DNA from 3 places in the Streptomyces sp. NPDC053079 genome. Region 3 is predicted to be linked to each of the others. Evidence: predicted binding sites of a transcription regulator. Region 3 holds the regulator's gene; each other region holds the start of a gene.
What was found. The regulator HrcA, encoded in region 3, represses chaperone genes, less so after heat shock. The targets are predictions, from matches to a motif close to TTNGCACTCNGNNNNNCNGAGTGCNAA.
Positions count from the first base shown of each region.

Region 1 (6,179 bases), on a different contig from region 3:
CTGGTGGATCAGGATGTACGGGTCGTCGAGGACGGCCTCCATACGCTCCTGGTCGGTGACCATGTACGGCGAGAGGTAACCCTTGTCGAAGGCCATGCCCTCGGTGAAGTCGAGCTCCAGGCCGAAGGTGTTGGACTCCTCGACGGTGATGACACCGTCCTTGCCGACCTTGTCCATCGCCTCGGCGATGAGCTCGCCGACCTGCTTGTCCTGCGCGGAGAGCGCGGCGACGGCGGCGATGTCGGCCTTGTCGGCGATCGGGCGGGCGGTCGCCAGCAGATCGTCGGAGATGGCCTTGACCGCGGCGTCGATGCCCTTCTTCAGGGAGGCCGGGGAGGCACCGGCGGCGACGTTGCGCAGACCCTCGCGGACCAGCGCCTGGGCCAGCACGGTCGCGGTGGTGGTGCCGTCACCCGCGATGTCGTTGGTCTTGGTCGCCACCTCCTTGACGAGCTGGGCGCCGAGGTTCTCGTACGCGTCGTCGAGCTCGACCTCGCGCGCGATGGTCACACCGTCGTTGGTGATGGTGGGGGCGCCGAACTTCTTGTCGATGACGACGTTGCGGCCCTTGGGACCGATCGTCACCTTCACGGTGTCGGCGAGCTTGTTGACGCCGCGCTCAAGGGCGCGACGGGCGTCCTCGTCGAACTTCAGGGTCTTGGCCATGGGTTACGTATCCTTCGCCGTATCTCTCAAACGAACTGCGCCCCGGGCGCCCGGCTAGCAGGCACGGGAACCAGGGGCGCAGATCAAAAGCTTCGAAAGCTCGAAAGCCTCGGGCTCGAAAGCCTGGGGTGAATTACTTCTCGACGATCGCGAGGACGTCGCGAGCCGAGAGGACGAGGTACTCCTCGCCGTTGTACTTCACCTCGGTGCCGCCGTACTTGCTGTAGAGCACGACGTCACCGACCTGCACGTCGAGCTCGACGCGCTTGCCGTCCTCGAAACGGCCCGGGCCCACGGCCAGGACGACGCCCTCCTGGGGCTTCTCCTTGGCGGTGTCCGGGATGACCAGGCCGGAGGCCGTGGTCTGCTCGGCGTCGAGCGGCTGGACCACGATGCGGTCCTCGAGCGGCTTGATGGCAACCTTGGAGCTGGCGGTCGTCACGATCCGACCTCCCCCTTCGGAGATCTCACGGGGTTAACTGTCTGAGGTGGCGACCTGGTAGATCCGTCGTCGCGGGTGCCGGATCTGCCCGTCGCTGTGTTTGGCACTCACCGGTGGAGAGTGCCAACGGAGCCGAGACTATGACGCGGTTAGCACTCGGTCAAGCGGAGTGCCAATTCATCGCGCGGCGCACCGTGCCTACCCCCGCCGGGTCAGAGGTAGTCCTCGAGTCGCGCGACCGTGTACCCCTGGGCCTGGATGCTGCGCAGCATGTTGGTGACCATCCTGGTCATCGAGGTGCCCTTGAGCTCCTGCGGCCCGCGGAAGTGGGCGAGGACGATGTCGCCGGGGCGCAGCTTGTCGCTCTGGGCGTAGCGCATGTCGTTGATCTGCATCGTCACCTCCCACAGCACGAGGGCCCGCACCCCGCAGGACCCCGCCGCGGCGAGGGTGGCGTCGTTGTAGTTGCCGTAGGGCGGCCGGAAGAGCGCGGGCCGGCTGCCGAAACGCTTCTCCAGGGCGTCCTGCTGTCCGCATATCTCGCGCCGCTGGGCGTCGGCGGACAAGGTGCGCAGATTGGGGTGGGTCAGGGTGTGGTTGTCGACGCCGTTGCCGAGGGCGCGCAGCCGGTCGAAGTAGCCGTAGCCGCTGCCCGCGCGGGAGATGCTGTCCGTCAGGAACATCGTGAACGGCAGCTTCAGCTCCTCGGCCATCTTCAGGAACTGGGGGTCCTTCTCGGCCCCGTCGTCGATGGTCACGAAGACGACCTTGTCCTGGGTCGGTATCCGCCGTACGACCTTGGGCGGCGCGCCTGTCCCGGCGTCCTGGAGCAGCTTCGCGGCGGGGGGCGCGGGCGGTGCGGCGAGCGGCTTGTCCAGTCCCCAGCGGCGGTACGCGTCGTCGGGCGCGGCGGAGGCGGCGGGCGCCGCCGTGCCGGACCGGCCGGGCTTCTGCGAGGACTTCGGGGCGTCGGAGGACGAGCCGGAGCACCCGGCGAGAACACCGGTCAGCAGCACGGCGGCGGAGGCGAGGGCGGCGGCGCGGAGGCGGCCGGAAACAGACGGGCTCACGCGGACGATTGTTGTGCATGCGTTCGATGAGCGCGCGGGCGCGGGGTGCGCCCCGTACGGGCCTCAGGGCGCGGGCAGCGCCGCCACCGCCGCGGCCCACGGATACGACTCCACGCTGTCCCCCCGCGCGGGGTCGTAGCCGTCCTTTCCCAGCAGGACGGTCACGCCCGCCGCGCGCAGGAACGCCACGCTCCGGGGGAAGGCGGGGTGCGCGGCCTGCGCGGCGCCCAGGTGCGGCAGGGCGACCTGGGGCAGCCCGAGGCCGATCGCCTCGGTGATCAGGCCGAGCGCCAGGGTGTCGGAGATGCCGGCGGCCCATTTGCCGATCGTGTTGAAGGTGGCGGGCGCGACCAGGATCGCGTCCGGCGGGGGCAGCACGTCGGGCTCCCCGGGCAGCTTGTACTCGTGCCGTACAGGGTGGCCCGTCAGCGCGGCCAGGGCGGGGACGTCCGCTTCCAGCCAGCGGTGGGCGTACGGGGTAAGGATCAGGCACACGTCCCACCCGGCGGCCTGGGCGGCACGGACTCCGTCGGCGGCCCGGACGGCCGGCGCGGCGGCGCAGCAGACCAGATACAGGGTGCGCTTCGCGGTCGTCGTCACCAGGGCAGTCCACCGCGTGGGGCACCGGCCCGCAAGAGAGAATGAGACACGTGCCCGCACCGATCACCCCCCTCGACGCCTTCGCCGCCCTCCTCACCGACGAGGGCCGCGCCCTCCTCGACGGGCTGCGCGACTACGACCCCTCCCAGGAGCTCGCCACGGCGACCCGGCTGCGCCGCGAGCACCCCGCGGAGCTGGTCTCGGCGGCGCTCGGGCAGGCGCGGCTGCGCCAGCGCGCCGTGGCGAAGTTCGGCGCGGAGGACGCCTACCGCATGTTCTTCACGCCGAACGGCGTGGAGCAGGCCACGCGCGCCGCTGTCGCACTCCACCGCGCCCGGCGCTTCGAGGCGCTCGGCGTACGCAGCCTCGCCGACCTCTGCTGCGGCAACGGCGGCGACGCCATCGCGCTGGCCCGGGCCGGCATCTCGGTACTGGCCGTCGACCGCGACCCGCTGACCTGCGAGGTCGCCCGTGCCAACGCCGAGGCGCTGGGCCTGGCCGACCTCATCGAGGTGCGCTGCGCCGATGTCGCGGACGTCGACACTTCCCCGTACGACGCCGTCTTCGTCGACCCGGCCCGGCGCGGCGGCCGGGGCCGCATCTTCGACCCGGAGGCGTACTCGCCGCCGCTGTCCTGGGCGATCGAGGCGGCCCGCTCGGCCCCCCGCGCCGCCCTCAAGATCGCCCCGGGCGTGCCCCACGAGGCGGTCCCCGAGGACGCCGAGGCGGAGTGGATCTCGGACGGGGGCGACGTGAAGGAGGCCGTGCTGTGGTTCGGCACGGAAGCGGGCACCCGGCGGGCGACGCTGCTGCCGGGCGGTGCGTCACTGGTGGGGCGGGGCCTGCCGGACCCGGCGGTGCGGCCCGTGGGGCGCTATCTGTACGAGCCGGACGGCGCGGTGATCCGGGCGCACCTGGTGGCGGAGGTCGCCGAGGAGCTCGACGGCGGGCTGATCGACGAGACGATCGCGTATGTGACGAGCGACGAGCTGCGGGATTCCGCTTACGCGGCGGCGTACGAGATCACTGACGTGCTGCCGTTCAATCTGAAGCGGCTGAAGGCGATCGTGCGCGAACGCCGGATCGGCGTGGCCGTCATCAAGAAGCGCGGCTCGGCCGTCGAGCCGGAGGAACTGCGCAGGAAGCTCAAGCTCGACGGTCCGAACTCCTGCGTCATCGTGCTGACGCGGGTCGCGGGCGCGCCGACGATGCTGCTGGGGCAGCCGGTGGCGAAGGGCTAGGGCTCAGTCATGACGGTGATCAGCAAATCCCGCGGTGTGGTCATGGAACGCTCCCGGTTGCCTATTGGGCGAACTTCTTGAGTTTCTCCGTCTCCAGGGTGAACCCGACCGGGGCAGGGAGCTCGACCAGCGTGCCGTACGGACGTGTCGTCAGGCTGCGGTAGGTGCCGTCCTTGGGCTCGGAGTGAACGGTGACCGTGCAGTTTTCGCGGTCGATGAGGAGGTAGACGGGGATGTCCGCTGCCGCGTAGCCGTCGCGCTTCTCAACGCGGACGCGGCGGTTCGTGTCGGTGTCGCGCGTAGTGACCTCCACGACCATGAGGACACCGTCGGGGTCGGACCACTCGCCGTGGCCGCGGAAGAGCCCCTCGGGGGCCAGAACTCCATCGGGAACGGCGCGGCCCGCCCGGCTGTTCTCGACCTTCAGACCTCTCCCCGGGTACAGGTGCGTGCCGGGGAGGAGCTTCCAGACGGTGTCCTGCAGACACGCGACGCTTTCGGCGCGATTCCCGTCCTGCGGCGGCCTGACCTCGATCCGTCCGTTGATGAACTCCAGACGCACGGTCTCGGGCGCCGCAAGGGCCAGTTCTTCAAACTCGTCGATGAGGAGCAAGGGGCAGTCGGCAGTCATGCGTGATTCCTTTCCGGTTCGCGGTTGATGGCCCGGAGGATGGCGGCCTTTGCGTGGACCTCCTCCGGGGTGAGGGCCGCTGGGGTGTCCGGGAGGGGTTCGCCCCGGCAGTCGCGGCAGAGGCCGCCGGGGAGGGCTTCAGGGCGGCCGGGGGTGGCACAGACTGTGCATTCGACGAGCCGGAGGGTTGCGCTTGCTTCCGGCCGCCGCTGTTCCGGCGGCAGCTTGTCGACAAGGCGACGGCGGGCCAGGGCCGCGGCGCGATGCACCACGGTTGGCAGGCCGGCCGTCAGCTCCCGTACGACATGGGCCTCCCCTGCGCCCCGTTCCAGCCATGCCGCCGCCAGCGGTTCCAGGTCGACGCAATCGGCGTGCGACAGCGTCATGCGGGGGTCCGTGCGGCCCACGGTGGCCAGCACCGCGTACGCGCGTGAACGGCGCGCGGGCGCCGCCGCCTGTTCGGGGACCTCGCCCGTGAGGACGGACGTCCACCAGGCGTCGTCCCGCGCGGTGCGCGAGAAGTACGTGCGCGTCACCCAGTGATAGGCCCCGTCGTCACCCTTGAGGTGCTCCTTCACCCGGCGCAGGTGACCGGCCTCCGACAGCCGTCGCAGGGCGGTACGGCAAGCGGCCTGACCGTAGGCGGGGAGCTGGGCTGCCAGCGATTTCGCGTCCATGGCCGCGCCTTCGGGCAGGCGGTCGATGAACGCGGCGATCTGTGCCTCGCGAGGCGGGAGGTGCGCGAAGTCCGTACCGGTACGCCGGGCTTGGCCCGGTGCGCTCTTCTTGCCGTAGCCGGGCTTGGCCATCGGGAAGGCGTGCGGGGTGCGCGCGGCGGCGCTAGGGTTGGCGTCAGCCATGAGATCGACTGCTTTCGATCTTGGTGGTGAGACCCCGGCCTGGTGCGCTAACACCGACCGGGGTCGTTTGTTGTTCCGGACGCTAGAGGATCGCGACGTTGCGTCGCAACCGGATCACACAAAGTGAACTGCGCGTGGTATACGCGCCATTGGGGTGGGTGGGTGGGTTGAGCCCACCGCCCATTCCTTACAAAGAGGGCTCGGAGCCCGGAGCTCAAGCCCCGGCCCCGCCGAGCGCCGCGACGAATGTCGCCCAGGAGGGCGCTGGGAAGGCCAGTTCCGGCCCGGGTATTCGCTTCGAGTCCCGGACCCGTACTTCCCGGGGCCCGGAGCTCACCTCGATGCAAGCGTTTCCTTCTGACGTGCTGTAGCTGGACTTGAACCACATTGGCCTGACGCTCACAACTCCTCCGAGAGTTCTCGGATGAAACGTGCGGACTCCGCCGGATTGAGGGCCACCCGGCCGTTCACGGCGTGCTTCTGCGCATACACACTGACCCTGGCTGGATCGCCGTAGAGCGCACCTGTAGCGTGCGCCTCCTCATAGGCGATCCGGTCGTGCCCCGGCAGTTCCAGCACCATGATGGCTCGGTCGAGCCCTTCCCTGTACCTGTCGAGCGGCATCACCTGAGTGGTGACGTTCCGCTGCTGCCCCACCTCCAAGATGTG
Region 1 covers NZ_JBITZJ010000007.1:298,814-304,992, forward strand. Annotated here, with positions in the region: gene groL (chaperonin GroEL) at 1-666, opposite strand, end outside; gene groES (co-chaperone GroES) at 800-1,108, opposite strand; gene ACIGXW_RS26575 (polysaccharide deacetylase family protein) at 1,321-2,178, opposite strand; gene ACIGXW_RS26580 (flavoprotein) at 2,242-2,778, opposite strand; gene ACIGXW_RS26585 (methyltransferase domain-containing protein) at 2,829-4,019, shown strand; gene ACIGXW_RS26590 (Uma2 family endonuclease) at 4,081-4,650, opposite strand; gene ACIGXW_RS26595 (hypothetical protein) at 4,647-5,510, opposite strand; gene ACIGXW_RS26600 (DUF397 domain-containing protein) at 5,725-5,898, opposite strand; gene ACIGXW_RS26605 (helix-turn-helix domain-containing protein) at 5,910-6,179, opposite strand, start outside.
Region 1: a site for HrcA is predicted at 1,258-1,284, ahead of groES (co-chaperone GroES). Genes of this name have one in related genera too.

Region 2 (6,179 bases), on a different contig from region 3:
TGGTGAGGGCGACGCCTTCGCTGTGGCGGTCCCCGGTCTCCCGGTGGATGGCGATCGCCTCCTCCAGGAGGGGGATCGCCTCGTCGAAGCGGCGCGTCTCCCACAGCACCAGGCCGAGGTTGCTCAGGGCGCCGCCCTCGCCGCTCCGGTCACCGATCTTCCGGTAGACGGCCCTCGCCGCCTCCAGCATGTCGGCCGCCTGGTCGAACCGCCTCAGGTGGCGCATCGGGACGCTCAGGTTCTGCGTCACTTCCGCCTGGGCCAGCGGCCAGTCGAGGTCCAGGGCCACCCGCATGGCCGTGACGCCGATGAGAAGCCAGTCGTCGAAGTGCCGCCGCAGGGAGAAGTAGCCGCTGAGCGTCTCGAAGAGGATCAGTGACAGTTTGCGCGCGCCGAGGCCGGGTGCCGCCACCGCGGCCGCGACGAGGTTGGCGCGTTCGTCGTCGAGCCAGGCCACGGCCTGTTCCCGGGTGGCGAAGCCGGGTTCCGGGCCGGCCCGGTCCGGGCCCGCCGCGTGGGCCAGGCGGCCGGCGGCGGCGCCGGTGGTCCTCGCGTAGTACTGGAAGAGCCGTTCGAGGGCCTGGGTAGGGGCGTCCTCACCGCCCCGCGCCTCGCCCTGCTCGGCGGCGTACAGCCGCATCAGGTCGTGCATGCGCCAGCGCCCGTACGCGACACCCTGCTCGATCAGATGGCCACGGGCCAGCGCCTGGAGGAGTTCCTCGGCGGCGTACGGGTCGGCGTCGGCGAGCCGGGCCGCCGCCTCGGTGGAGAGGTCGGGGCCGGGGTTGAGCGACAGCAGCCGGAAGAGCCGGGCCTGTTCGGCGCCCAAGTGCTCGTACGAGAGGCCGAAGACGGCCCGCACGGCGACGTCCTCGCAGGCGAGCCGTTCCAGCCGCCGCCGGTTGTCCTTGAGCGCACCGGCCAGCGAGGACAGCGGCCGGCTCTCCAGCTCGGCGAGCAGCGCGGCCACGACGCACAGCGCCAGCGGGAGGTAACCGCACAGCCCGGCGAGGGCGGCGGCGGTCCCGGGGTCGTCGTCGACCCGCGTGTCGTCCTCCCCCCGGGCCTCGCGCAGCGCGCTGCGCAGCAGCTCGACCGCGGACTCCTCGTCCAGCTCGGACAGATCGCGCAGCCGGGCGCCGAGCCCGGTCAGGGTGTGCCGGGAGGTGACGAGGACCGGGACGCGCGGATCGGCGGAGAGCAGCGGCTTCGCCTGCTCGGTGGCATGGGCGTTGTCCACGACGACGAGGATGCGGCGCCCCTGGTCGGCGTAGGCGGACAGCACCGAGCGGTACAGCCGCGCGCGGTCCTGCAGATCGGCGGGGACGTGTTCGTCGGGTATGCCGAGGGCGCGCAGCAGCGAGCCGAGGGCGCGTTCGGGGGTGAAGCGGCGCTCGTTGTCGTAGCCGAAGAGGTCGATGAACAGCGCGCCGCCGGGGAACCATCCCTCCTGGTCCAGCGCGTACCAGGCGGCCTGCAGGACGAGCTCGGTCTTGCCCACGCCGGGCAGTCCGGCCACGGCGCAGACGCGGGGTGCGCGCTCGCCGGCGGAGCCGGGGCGCAGCGCCTCGACGAGGGGCTTCAGGTCGGCGTCGCGGCCGGTGAAGGTGGCGGAGGGGGCGGGCATGCCGGTGAGGGCGGGTGTGATCTCCCTCGGCAGTTCGAGGGTGACGTTCCCGCCCTGTGCGACGACGTTGAAGAAGACGCCACCGTTGATGTCGTTGTCGGCCTGCATGCCCGCGCCCCCGCGTTCCGCTTCCGGAAAGTGTGCCGACCACACGCTAGAGGCCCGGCGCGGGCGGCGTCCCGGAAAACGCCACCGGGGCGGCACCCCCGTGAGGGAGTGCCGCCCCGGTGTCCATGAGGACAGGCGATCAACCGTCAGAGGTCGATCAGAAGTCCATCTCACCGCCGGGCATGCCGCCCGGAGCGGCCGCGGCGGCCTTCTCCGGCTTGTCGGCGATGACGGCCTCGGTGGTCAGGAAGAGCGCGGCGATGGACGCGGCGTTCTGCAGGGCGGAGCGGGTGACCTTCGCCGGGTCGATGATGCCCTCGGCGATCATGTCGACGTACTCGCCGGTCGCGGCGTTGAGGCCGTGACCCACGGTGAGGTTGCGGACCTTCTCCACGACGACGCCGCCCTCGAGACCACCGTTGACGGCGATCTGCTTGAGCGGGGCCTCCAGGGCCAGCTTCACGGCGTTGGCGCCGGTCGCCTCGTCGCCCTCGAGCTCGAGCTTCTCGAAGACCTGGGAGGCCTGCAGCAGGGCCACGCCACCACCGGCGACGATGCCCTCCTCGACGGCCGCCTTCGCGTTGCGAACGGCGTCCTCGATGCGGTGCTTGCGCTCCTTGAGCTCGACCTCGGTCGCGGCACCGGCCTTGATGACGGCCACGCCGCCGGCCAGCTTCGCCAGGCGCTCCTGCAGCTTCTCGCGGTCGTAGTCGGAGTCGCTGTTCTCGATCTCGGCGCGGATCTGGTTGACGCGGCCCTGGACCTGGTCGCTGTCACCGGCACCGTCGACGATGGTCGTCTCGTCCTTGGTGATGACGACCTTGCGGGCGCGGCCGAGCAGGTCGAGACCGGCGTTCTCCAGCTTGAGGCCGACCTCCTCGGAGATGACCGTGCCACCGGTGAGGATGGCGATGTCGCCCAGCATGGCCTTGCGACGGTCGCCGAAGCCCGGAGCCTTGACCGCGACGGACTTGAAGGTGCCGCGGATCTTGTTGACGACCAGGGTCGACAGGGCCTCGCCCTCGACGTCCTCGGCGATGATCAGCAGCGGCTTGCCGGACTGCATGACCTTCTCGAGGAGCGGCAGCAGGTCCTTGACCGAGCCGACCTTCGAGTTGACGATCAGGATGTACGGGTCGTCGAGCGACGCCTCCATACGCTCCATGTCGGTGGCGAAGTACGCCGAGATGTAGCCCTTGTCGAAGCGCATACCCTCGGTGAGCTCCAGCTCCAGACCGAAGGTCTGGGACTCCTCGACGGTGATGACGCCTTCCTTGCCGACCTTGTCCATCGCCTCGGCGATGAGCTCGCCGATCTGGGTGTCGGCGGCGGAGATGGAGGCGGTGGAGGCGATCTGCTCCTTGGTCTCCACGTCCTTGGCCTGCTCGAGCAGGGCGGCGGAGACGGCCTCGACGGCCTTCTCGATGCCACGCTTCAGGGCCATCGGGTTGGCACCGGCGGCCACGTTGCGCAGACCCTCACGGACCAGCGCCTGGGCGAGGACGGTCGCGGTCGTCGTGCCGTCACCGGCGACGTCGTCCGTCTTCTTCGCGACCTCCTTGACCAGCTCGGCGCCGATCTTCTCGTACGGGTCCTCGAGCTCGATCTCCTTGGCGATGGACACACCATCGTTGGTGATCGTGGGGGCGCCCCACTTCTTCTCGAGGACGACGTTCCGGCCCTTGGGGCCGAGGGTGACCTTGACGGCGTCGGCGAGCTGGTTCATCCCGCGCTCGAGACCGCGCCGTGCCTCCTCGTCGAACGCGATGATCTTGGCCATGTGAAGTGGTCCTCCCAGGACGGGGTGGATTGCTCCGGACCGCGCTGGCGCCCGCGACGGACGGCCTGCGTGCCCCGCGGTTCCTTGCCCCGCTTGGCTCGCCGACCTCACCGACGGTCCAAATCTGTCACTCTCACCCGGAGAGTGCTAAGCCCAATGATTAGCACTCGACCCACCCGAGTGCAAGCGGTCTGCCCGGTATCCCACCCTGGGTGGCGGGATCGCCGCACCGGCTGCAACCCTGCCCACTCCCCGGCCCGCGCACACGCGAGGGGCCCGCACCTCGAACAGGTGCGGGCCCCTCGACGGCGAGCCGTTATGAGCCGGTGGTCGATGCGACGTGATCAGCCGGCGGCCAGCCTCACCATGTCCGCCTGAGGCCCCTTCTGGCCCTGCGAGATCTCGAACTCGACTCGCTGCCCCTCCTCGAGGGTGCGGTAGCCGTCCATCTGAATCGCGCTGTAGTGGACGAAAACATCCGCACCACCGTCGACCGCGATGAAGCCGTACCCCTTCTCCGCGTTGAACCACTTGACGGTGCCCTGAGCCATGCCTAACTCCCCTATTACTGGCCCTTGCGCAGGACCGCACCTCGCGGACCCGGGTCAGACCTCACCCCCAGACAGGTTGGGGGTGTGCGCCGGAACGCGTCGACCGCGGCTGAATGTATCTGCACGGATGCCGTCTGCAACAGGTCAGTCGGACGAGAATTCCGGGCGTGGCCGAGTGCTTATTAGCACCGATTTCCACCGCTTCCCGGGCAAGTCGGGCCGGGCATAACGCAACCAACCCGACAATTCGTGCACACGTTACGCGCACAACTTGACGGGTTCTCATATGCGTTCGGCAGTGACACCGGAGGGGGAACGCCCCAACTGTATCGCGCTTCAACAGACGGAATCACCCCGTCCGTTTAACGTGCGGGGTGATTCCAGGGAATTGCTCAGGAACGCTGCGAAAAGCTCAGGCCAATGATTTAGCCCGCTCAGCCGCCGGCCACAGCCGGAATGATCGAGACCCCCGCCCCGTCGGGCGTGGCGGCCTCGAGCCCGCCCTCGAAGCGCACGTCGTCGTCATTGACGTACACATTGACGAACCGGCGCAGCCTGCCGCTCTCGTCGAGGACCCGGGCGGCGATTCCGGGGTGGTTCGCCTCGAGGGACGCGATGACCTCGGCGAGGGTGGCCCCCTCGGCGCTGACCTCGGCCTGGCCGGAGGTGTAGGTACGAAGGATGGTGGGGATACGGACGCTGACGCTCATGGGATCACCTTTGAGTGGAGGCCGGACACACTCAGCCCGTCCGGCGATTGAGGACCGGGGTGCGGGGCGGAGCCCCGCTCAGGAGCGGGCGGCCCTGAACGCGTCCAGCGACGGCCGGATCGTCACCGTCGGCCCCGCCGCCACGGCGTCGAGCGTCTTCAACCCGTCCCCCGTGTTGAGCACGACGGTGGTCAGCGCCGGATCGAGCACACCCGCCTCGATCAGCTTGCGGGTCACCCCCACCGTCACCCCGCCGGCCGTCTCCGCGAAGATGCCCTCCGTCCGGGCCAGCAGTCTGATCGCGTCGACGATCTCGGCGTCCGTCACGTCCTCGACGGCGCCGCCCGTCCGCCGCGCGATGTCGAGCACGTACGGCCCGTCCGCGGGGTTGCCGATCGCGAGGGACTTCGCGATCGTGTCCGGCTTCACCGGCCGGACGACGTCGTGGCCGTCCTTGAACGCCCGCGACACCGGCGAGCAGCCCTCCGCCTGGGCGCCGAAGATCTTGTACGGGCGGTCCTCGACCAGCCCGAGCGCGATGAGCTCCTTCAGCCCCTTGTCGATCTTCGTCAGCTGCGAGCCCGAGGCGATCGGCACGACGATCTGGTCCGGCAGCCGCCAGCCCAGTTGTTCGCAGATCTCGTACGCGAGCGTCTTCGACCCCTCGCCGTAGTACGGCCGGAGGTTGACGTTGACGAAGCCCCAGCCCTCCCCGAGCGGGTCGCCGATGAGCTCGGAGCAGAAGCGGTTGACGTCGTCGTAGGTGCCCTCGATGCCGACGAGGTCGCCGCCGTAGACCGCGGCCATGACGACCTTGCCGGCCTCCAGGTCGTGCGGGATGAACACGCAGGACTCCAGGCCCGCGCGGGCCGCCGCCGCGCCGACCGCGCCGGCGAGGTTGCCGGTGGAGGAGCAGGAGAGGGTGGTGAAGCCGAAGGCGCGGGCGGCCTCGACGGCGATGGCGACGACGCGGTCCTTGAAGGAGTGCGTGGGGTTGCCGGAGTCGTCCTTGACGTACAGGCCGCCGGTGACGCCCAGTTCGCGGGCGAGGTTGTCGGCCTTGACGAGCTTGGTGAAGCCGGGGTTGAGGTTCGGTTTGCCGGCGACATCGGCGGGGACCGGCAGCAGCGGGGCGTACCGCCAGATGCTGGCGGGGCCGGCCTCGATGCGCCGGCGCAGCTCCTCCGGGTCGCCGGCCGGGAGCTCGTACGCCACCTCCAGCGGACCGAAGCAGACGGCGCAGGCGAAGACCGGCCCGAGGTCGAAGCGCTCGCCGCACTCGCGGCAGGAGAGCGCGACGGCGGGGCCGAAGGAGGGTACGACGGTACGACTTTCAACGGCTTGCACAGCCATGGAGGCGAGGCCCTTTCTCCTCATCTTCCCCACGACGAACCTCGTCGTGA
Region 2 covers NZ_JBITZJ010000002.1:138,932-145,110, reverse strand. Annotated here, with positions in the region: gene ACIGXW_RS07890 (ATP-binding protein) at 1-1,735, opposite strand, end outside; gene groL (chaperonin GroEL) at 1,893-3,515, opposite strand; gene ACIGXW_RS07880 (cold-shock protein) at 3,860-4,066, opposite strand; gene ACIGXW_RS07875 (MoaD/ThiS family protein) at 4,501-4,776, opposite strand; gene thrC (threonine synthase) at 4,855-6,129, opposite strand; SAM riboswitch class I at 6,147-6,179, opposite strand, start outside.
Region 2: a site for HrcA is predicted at 3,676-3,702, ahead of groL (chaperonin GroEL). Genes of this name have one in related genera too.

Region 3 (6,179 bases):
CTACGGCAGCGAGACCTTCGACCTGACCTCCGGCGACACCCTGCTGTGCGTCACCGACGGCGTCACCGAGCGCAAGTCCGGCAACCGCCTCTTCGACGACGGGGACGGCCTTGCCGCCGCCCTCGCGGGCTGCACGGGCCTGACCGCCGAGGGCGTCGCCGGGCGGATCCGGCGCGCCGTCCACGGCTTCTCCCGGACCCCGCCGGACGACGACCTGGCGCTGCTGGTGCTGCGCGCCGAGTAATCCCCGCCATGCCGGACAATGGAACGCATGCCTTCCGTACTGCCCGACGGTGAACCCATGCCCGAGGACGGGGCCCTGCCCCGCCACGCCCTCGACGGCTCCGGGCAGCGACCCCTCGGCTTCTACCTGCACGTCCCGTACTGCGCCACCCGCTGCGGCTACTGCGACTTCAACACCTACACCGCCAGTGAGCTGCGCGGCTCCGGCGGTGCGCTCGCCTCCCGCGACAACTACGCCGACACCGTCGCCGAGGAGATCCGCCTGGCCCGCAAGGTGCTGGGCGACGACCCGCGCCCGGTCGAGACGGTCTTCGTGGGCGGCGGCACCCCGACGCTGCTGCCCGCCGCCGACCTCGGGCGGATGCTCGCCGCGATCCGCGACGAATTCGGGCTCGCGGACGGCGCCGAGATCACCACGGAGGCCAATCCCGAGTCCGTCGACCCCCGCTATCTGGAAGAGCTGCGGACCGCGGGCTTCAACCGGGTCTCCTTCGGCATGCAGAGCGCCCGCCAGCACGTTCTGAAGGTCCTCGACCGTACGCACACCCCGGGCCGCCCGGAGGCGTGCGTGGCCGAGGCCCGCGCGGCCGGGTTCGAGCACGTCAACCTCGACCTGATCTACGGCACGCCCGGGGAGAGCGACGACGACTGGCGGGCCTCCCTGGACGCGGTCATCGGCGCGGGCCCGGACCACGTCTCGGCCTACGCCCTGATCGTGGAGGAGGGCACGCAGCTCGCCCGGCGCATCCGCCGCGGCGAGGTGCCGATGACGGACGACGACGTGCACGCCGACCGCTACCTGATCGCCGACGAGAAGCTCGCCGGCGCGGGCTTCGCCTGGTACGAGGTCTCCAACTGGGCCACGACCGACGCCGGCCGCTGCCGCCACAACGAGCTCTACTGGCGCGGCGCCGACTGGTGGGGCGCGGGCCCGGGCGCCCACTCCCACGTCGGGGGCGTGCGGTGGTGGAACGTCAAGCATCCCGGTGCGTACGCGCAGGCCCTCAGCGAGGGGCGGTCGCCGGGGGCGGGGCGGGAGGTCCTGGCGGACGAGGACCGGCGGGTGGAGCGGATTCTGCTGGAGCTGCGGTTGGTGGAGGGGTGCCCGCTGTCTTTGCTGAAGCCGGCGGGTGCGGCGGCCGCGGCGCGGGCTTTGGCGGACGGGCTGCTGGCGCCCGAGCCGTACGAGGCCGGGCGCGCGGTCCTGACCCTGCGCGGGCGGCTGCTGGCCGACGCGGTGGTGCGGGACCTGGTGGACTGAGGCGGGAGTTCTGCCCCTGCCCCGCCCTTTCACCGTTTCTTGTCCTCAATCGCCGGACGGGCTGGATTTTCCGCCGGTTCCGGGGCAACAAATCAGCCCGTCCGGCGATTGAGGACCGGGGGTCCGGGGGCGGAGCCCCCGGTTAACCCACCGGTGCCGTCACGAAGTCGATCAGTTCCTCCACCCGCCCCAGCAGTGCCGGCTCCAGGTCCTTGTAACTGCGCACCGACCCCAGAATCCGCTGCCAAGCGGCCCCCGTGTTCTCCGGCCAGCCCAGCCCCCGGCAGACGCCCGTCTTCCAGTCCTGCCCCCGCGGCACCCGCGGCCAGGACGGGATGCCCACGGAGGACGGTTTCACGGCCTCCCAGACGTCGACGTAGGGGTGGCCCACCACCAGCACGTGGTCGCCGGTGACCTCGGCGGCGATGCGGGACTCCTTCGAGCCCGGGACGAGGTGGTCGACCAGCACGCCCAGGCGGGCGTCCGGGCCGGGGGCGAAGGACGAGACGATGGCCGGCAGGTCGTCGATGCCCTCGAGGTACTCCACGACGACGCCCTCGATGCGCAGGTCGTCGCCCCAGACGCGTTCCACGAGCTCCGCGTCGTGGCGCCCTTCGACGTAGATGCGCCCGGCGCGTGCCACGCGCGCCCGCGCTCCGGGGACGGCGATGGACCCGGAGGCCGTGCGAGCGGGGGCCTGCGGGGCGGGGGAGGCGGGGGTCGGGCGTACGAGGGTGACGACGCGCCCCTCCAGGAGGAAGCCGCGGGGCTCCATGGGGAAGACGCGGTGCTTGCCGAAGCGGTCCTCGAGCGTGACCGTCGGGCCCTGGGCCGTCTTCTCGCAGCGGATCACGGCACCGCAGAAGCCCGTCGTGACCTCCTCCACCACGAGGTCCACCTCGGCCGGCACCTCGGGAGCGGGCGTGTTCCGCTTCCACGGGGGAGTCAGATCGGGGCCGTACTGTCTGCTGCTGCGCATGCGGGCCATTGTGGATCACGACGGTGATCCGGTTCACCGTTCACGACACGCCGAAGCGCCCCGCCAGCGTGTCGCGTTGCGCACGCACGAAGGCGGCGTCCACCACCGCGCCGTGCCCCGGCACATACAGCGCGTCGTCGCCGCCCAGGGCGAGCAGCCGGTCGAGGGCGCCCGGCCAGGCGTGCGGCAGGGCGTCCGGGCCGGCCTGCGGTTCGCCGGACTCCTCGACGAGGTCGCCGCAGAAGACGACCTCCGGCGCTCCGCCCGTGCCCGCGACGAGCACGGCGAGATCGTGCGCCGTGTGCCCCGGCCCGACGTTCGCGAGCAGCACCCGCCGCCCGCCGCCCAGGTCGACCGTCAGCTCGCCGGAGACCGGGTGGTGGGGGCGTACGAGCAGCTCGACGGCCTCTGCGGCGACGTCGGGCTCCACCCCGTGCCGTACCGCGTCCCACCGCAGCTCGTCGCGCTCGCGCAGCAGCAGCTCGGCGACGCCCACCGCCCCGTACACCTGCACGCCCGCGAAGGCGGCGGTGCCCAGCACGTGGTCGAAGTGCGGGTGGGTGAGTGCGATGTGCGTCACGGGCAGCGCGAAGAGGTCCTGCAGCTCGCGGCGGATCTCCACTCCCTCGTGCAGGGAGGAGCCCGTGTCGACGACCAGGACGCCCGTGGTGCCCGCGATCGCGCCCACCGTCGCGTCCCAGCCCGGCAGCCTGCGGCGTACGACACCCGGCGCGAGCCGCTCCCAGCGCGCCCCCGCGGCGGGGGAGTCCCCGTGATTCTCCATACCGCGACGCTAGCCGCAGAGCGGTACCGTTGCCTGCCCGGAGGGGCGCCGGAGGCTCGCGGCGGGGACGGCCCTTGCCCTGGCCGTGGGGCCCGGCCGTACACTGGCTGAAGGGTTCTGGCACTCGTGACCATTGAGTGCCAAGGGTGAAGACCCTGTGAGACCCCGCAGGACCGTAAGACGGCTGGACCACTGACTGGAGGTGCGCGCGATGCTGAGCGAACGCAGGCTCGAAGTATTGCGCGCCATCGTTCAGGACTACGTGGGCACCGAGGAGCCGGTCGGCTCCAAGGCCCTCACCGAGCGGCACCGGCTGGGCGTCTCCCCGGCCACGGTGCGCAACGACATGGCCGCGCTGGAGGAAGAGGGCTTCATCGCCCAGCCCCACACGAGCGCCGGCCGTATCCCGACCGACAAGGGCTACCGCCTCTTCGTCGACAAGCTCGCGGGCGTCAAGCCCCTGTCGACGCCGGAGCGGCGTGCCATCCAGAACTTCCTGGACGGCGCCGTCGACCTGGACGACGTGGTGGCCCGCACGGTGCGGCTGCTGGCGCAGCTGACCCGTCAGGTCGCGGTGGTGCAGTACCCCTCGCTGACCCGTTCGACCGTGCGCCACGTGGAGCTGCTCGCGCTGGCTCCGGCCCGCCTGATGCTCGTGCTGATCACGGACACCGGCCGGGTCGAGCAGCGGATGGTCGACTGCCCGGCGCCGTTCGGCGAGACCTCGCTGGCGGATCTGCGGGCGCGGTTGAACAGCCGTGTCGTGGGCCGCCGCTTCGCCGACGTGCCGCAGCTGGTGCAGGACCTCCCCGAGTCCTTCGAGCAGGACGATCGCGGAACCGTTTCTACGGTTCTCGCCACTCTGCTCGAGACGCTGGTCGAGGAGACCGAGGAGCGGTTGATGATCGGCGGCACCGCCAATCTCACTCGTTTCGGTCATGACTTCCCGCTGACGATCCGGCCCGTGCTGGAGGCGTTGGAGGAGCAGGTCGTGCTGCTCAAGCTGCTCGGCGAGACGCAGGACTCGGGAATGACCGTGCGCATCGGTCATGAGAACGCCCACGAGGGCCTGAGTTCCACATCGGTCGTCGCGGTCGGCTACGGTTCGGGCGACGAGGCCGTCGCCAAACTCGGCGTGGTCGGACCGACCCGCATGGACTACCCCGGAACGATGGGAGCGGTACGCGCAGTGGCACGTTACGTCGGACAGATCCTGGCGGAGTCGTAAGTGGCCACGGACTACTACGCGGTCCTGGGCGTACGGCGTGATGCCTCGCAGGACGAGATCAAGAAGGCCTTCCGCCGTCTCGCGCGCGAGCTGCACCCGGACGTCAACCCGGACCCGAAGACGCAGGAGCGGTTCAAGGAGATCAACGCCGCTTACGAGGTGCTCTCGGACCCGCAGAAGAAGCAGGTCTACGACCTCGGTGGCGACCCCCTGTCCGCCTCGGGCGGCGCGGGTGCGGGCGCCGGCGGCTTCGGCGCCGGCTTCGGCAACTTCTCCGACATCATGGACGCCTTCTTCGGCCAGGCCTCGCAGCGCGGTCCGCGCTCGCGCACGCGCCGCGGCCAGGACGCCATGATCCGGCTCGAAGTCACCCTGAACGAGGCGACCTTCGGCACGACCAAGGAAATCCAGGTCGACACGGCCGTCGTCTGTACGACCTGCAGCGGCGAGGGTGCGGCTCCGGGTACGTCCGCGCAGACCTGTGACATGTGCCGCGGCCGTGGCGAGGTCTCGCAGGTCACCCGGTCCTTCCTGGGCCAGGTCATGACCTCCCGTCCCTGCCCGCAGTGCCAGGGCTTCGGCACCGTGGTGCCGACCCCGTGCCCGGAGTGCGCCGGCGACGGCCGCGTCCGGTCGCGGCGGACCCTTACCGTGAAGATCCCCGCCGGTGTCGACAACGGCACCCGCATCCAGCTCGCGGGCGAGGGCGAGGTCGGCCCCGGCGGCGGCCCCGCCGGCGACCTCTACGTGGAGATCCACGAGACCCCGCACCCGGTCTTCCAGCGGCGCGGCGACGACCTGCACTGCACGGTCACCATCCCGATGACCGCCGCCGCCCTCGGCACGAAGGTGCCGCTGGAGACGCTGGACGGCGTCGAGGAGATCGACATCCGTCCGGGCACGCAGTCCGGTCAGTCGATCCCGCTGCACCAGCGCGGTGTCACGCACCTGCGCGGCGGCGGCCGTGGCGACCTCATCGTGCACGTCGAGGTGACCACCCCGTCGAAGCTGGACCCGCAGCAGGAGGATCTGCTGCGCCAGCTGGCGAAGATCCGCGGCGAGGAGCGCCCGATGGGCGAGTTCAAGCCGGGGCAGCAGGGGCTGTTCTCGCGGCTGAAGGACGCGTTCAACGGGCGTTAGCCGCGTGGGCGATGACGTTTCCGAACGCCGGGCGGGGCCGGATTTCTCCGGTCCCGCCCGGCGTTCGCGTCGTCCCGCCCGGTGCTCGCGTCGGCCTCACCGGGGGGCCGGTGGGCTTGTGACACGATGTGCTCATGGCTCCGTTCACCGGACTGTTCGAGCACCCGATCGTGCAAGCCCCCATGGCGGGCGGTGGCTCCTGCCCCTCGCTCGCCGCGGCCGTCTCCGACGCCGGTGGCCTGGGCTTCCTGGCCGCGGGGTACAAGACGCCGGCGGCCATGTACGAGGAGATCAAGCAGCTCCGCGCCCGGACGGCCCGGCCGTTCGGAGTGAACCTGTTCATGCCGCAGCCGCCCGCCGCCGATCCGGCGGCCGTGGAGGTCTACGCCGAGCAGCTCGCGGGCGAGGCCGCCTGGTACCGGACCCCGCTGGGGGAGACGGACCAGGCCTGTGACGACGCCTACGACGCCAAGCTCGCCATTCTCCTCGACGACCCGGTGCCGGTCGTCTCCTTCACTTTCGGGTGTCCCGCCCGTACGGCGGT
Region 3 covers NZ_JBITZJ010000005.1:412,788-418,966, forward strand. Annotated here, with positions in the region: gene ACIGXW_RS20820 (SpoIIE family protein phosphatase) at 1-244, shown strand, start outside; gene hemW (radical SAM family heme chaperone HemW) at 272-1,504, shown strand; gene ACIGXW_RS20830 (DUF3097 domain-containing protein) at 1,647-2,483, opposite strand; gene ACIGXW_RS20835 (MBL fold metallo-hydrolase) at 2,524-3,267, opposite strand; gene hrcA (heat-inducible transcriptional repressor HrcA) at 3,479-4,495, shown strand; gene dnaJ (molecular chaperone DnaJ) at 4,496-5,635, shown strand; gene ACIGXW_RS20850 (nitronate monooxygenase) at 5,770-6,179, shown strand, end outside.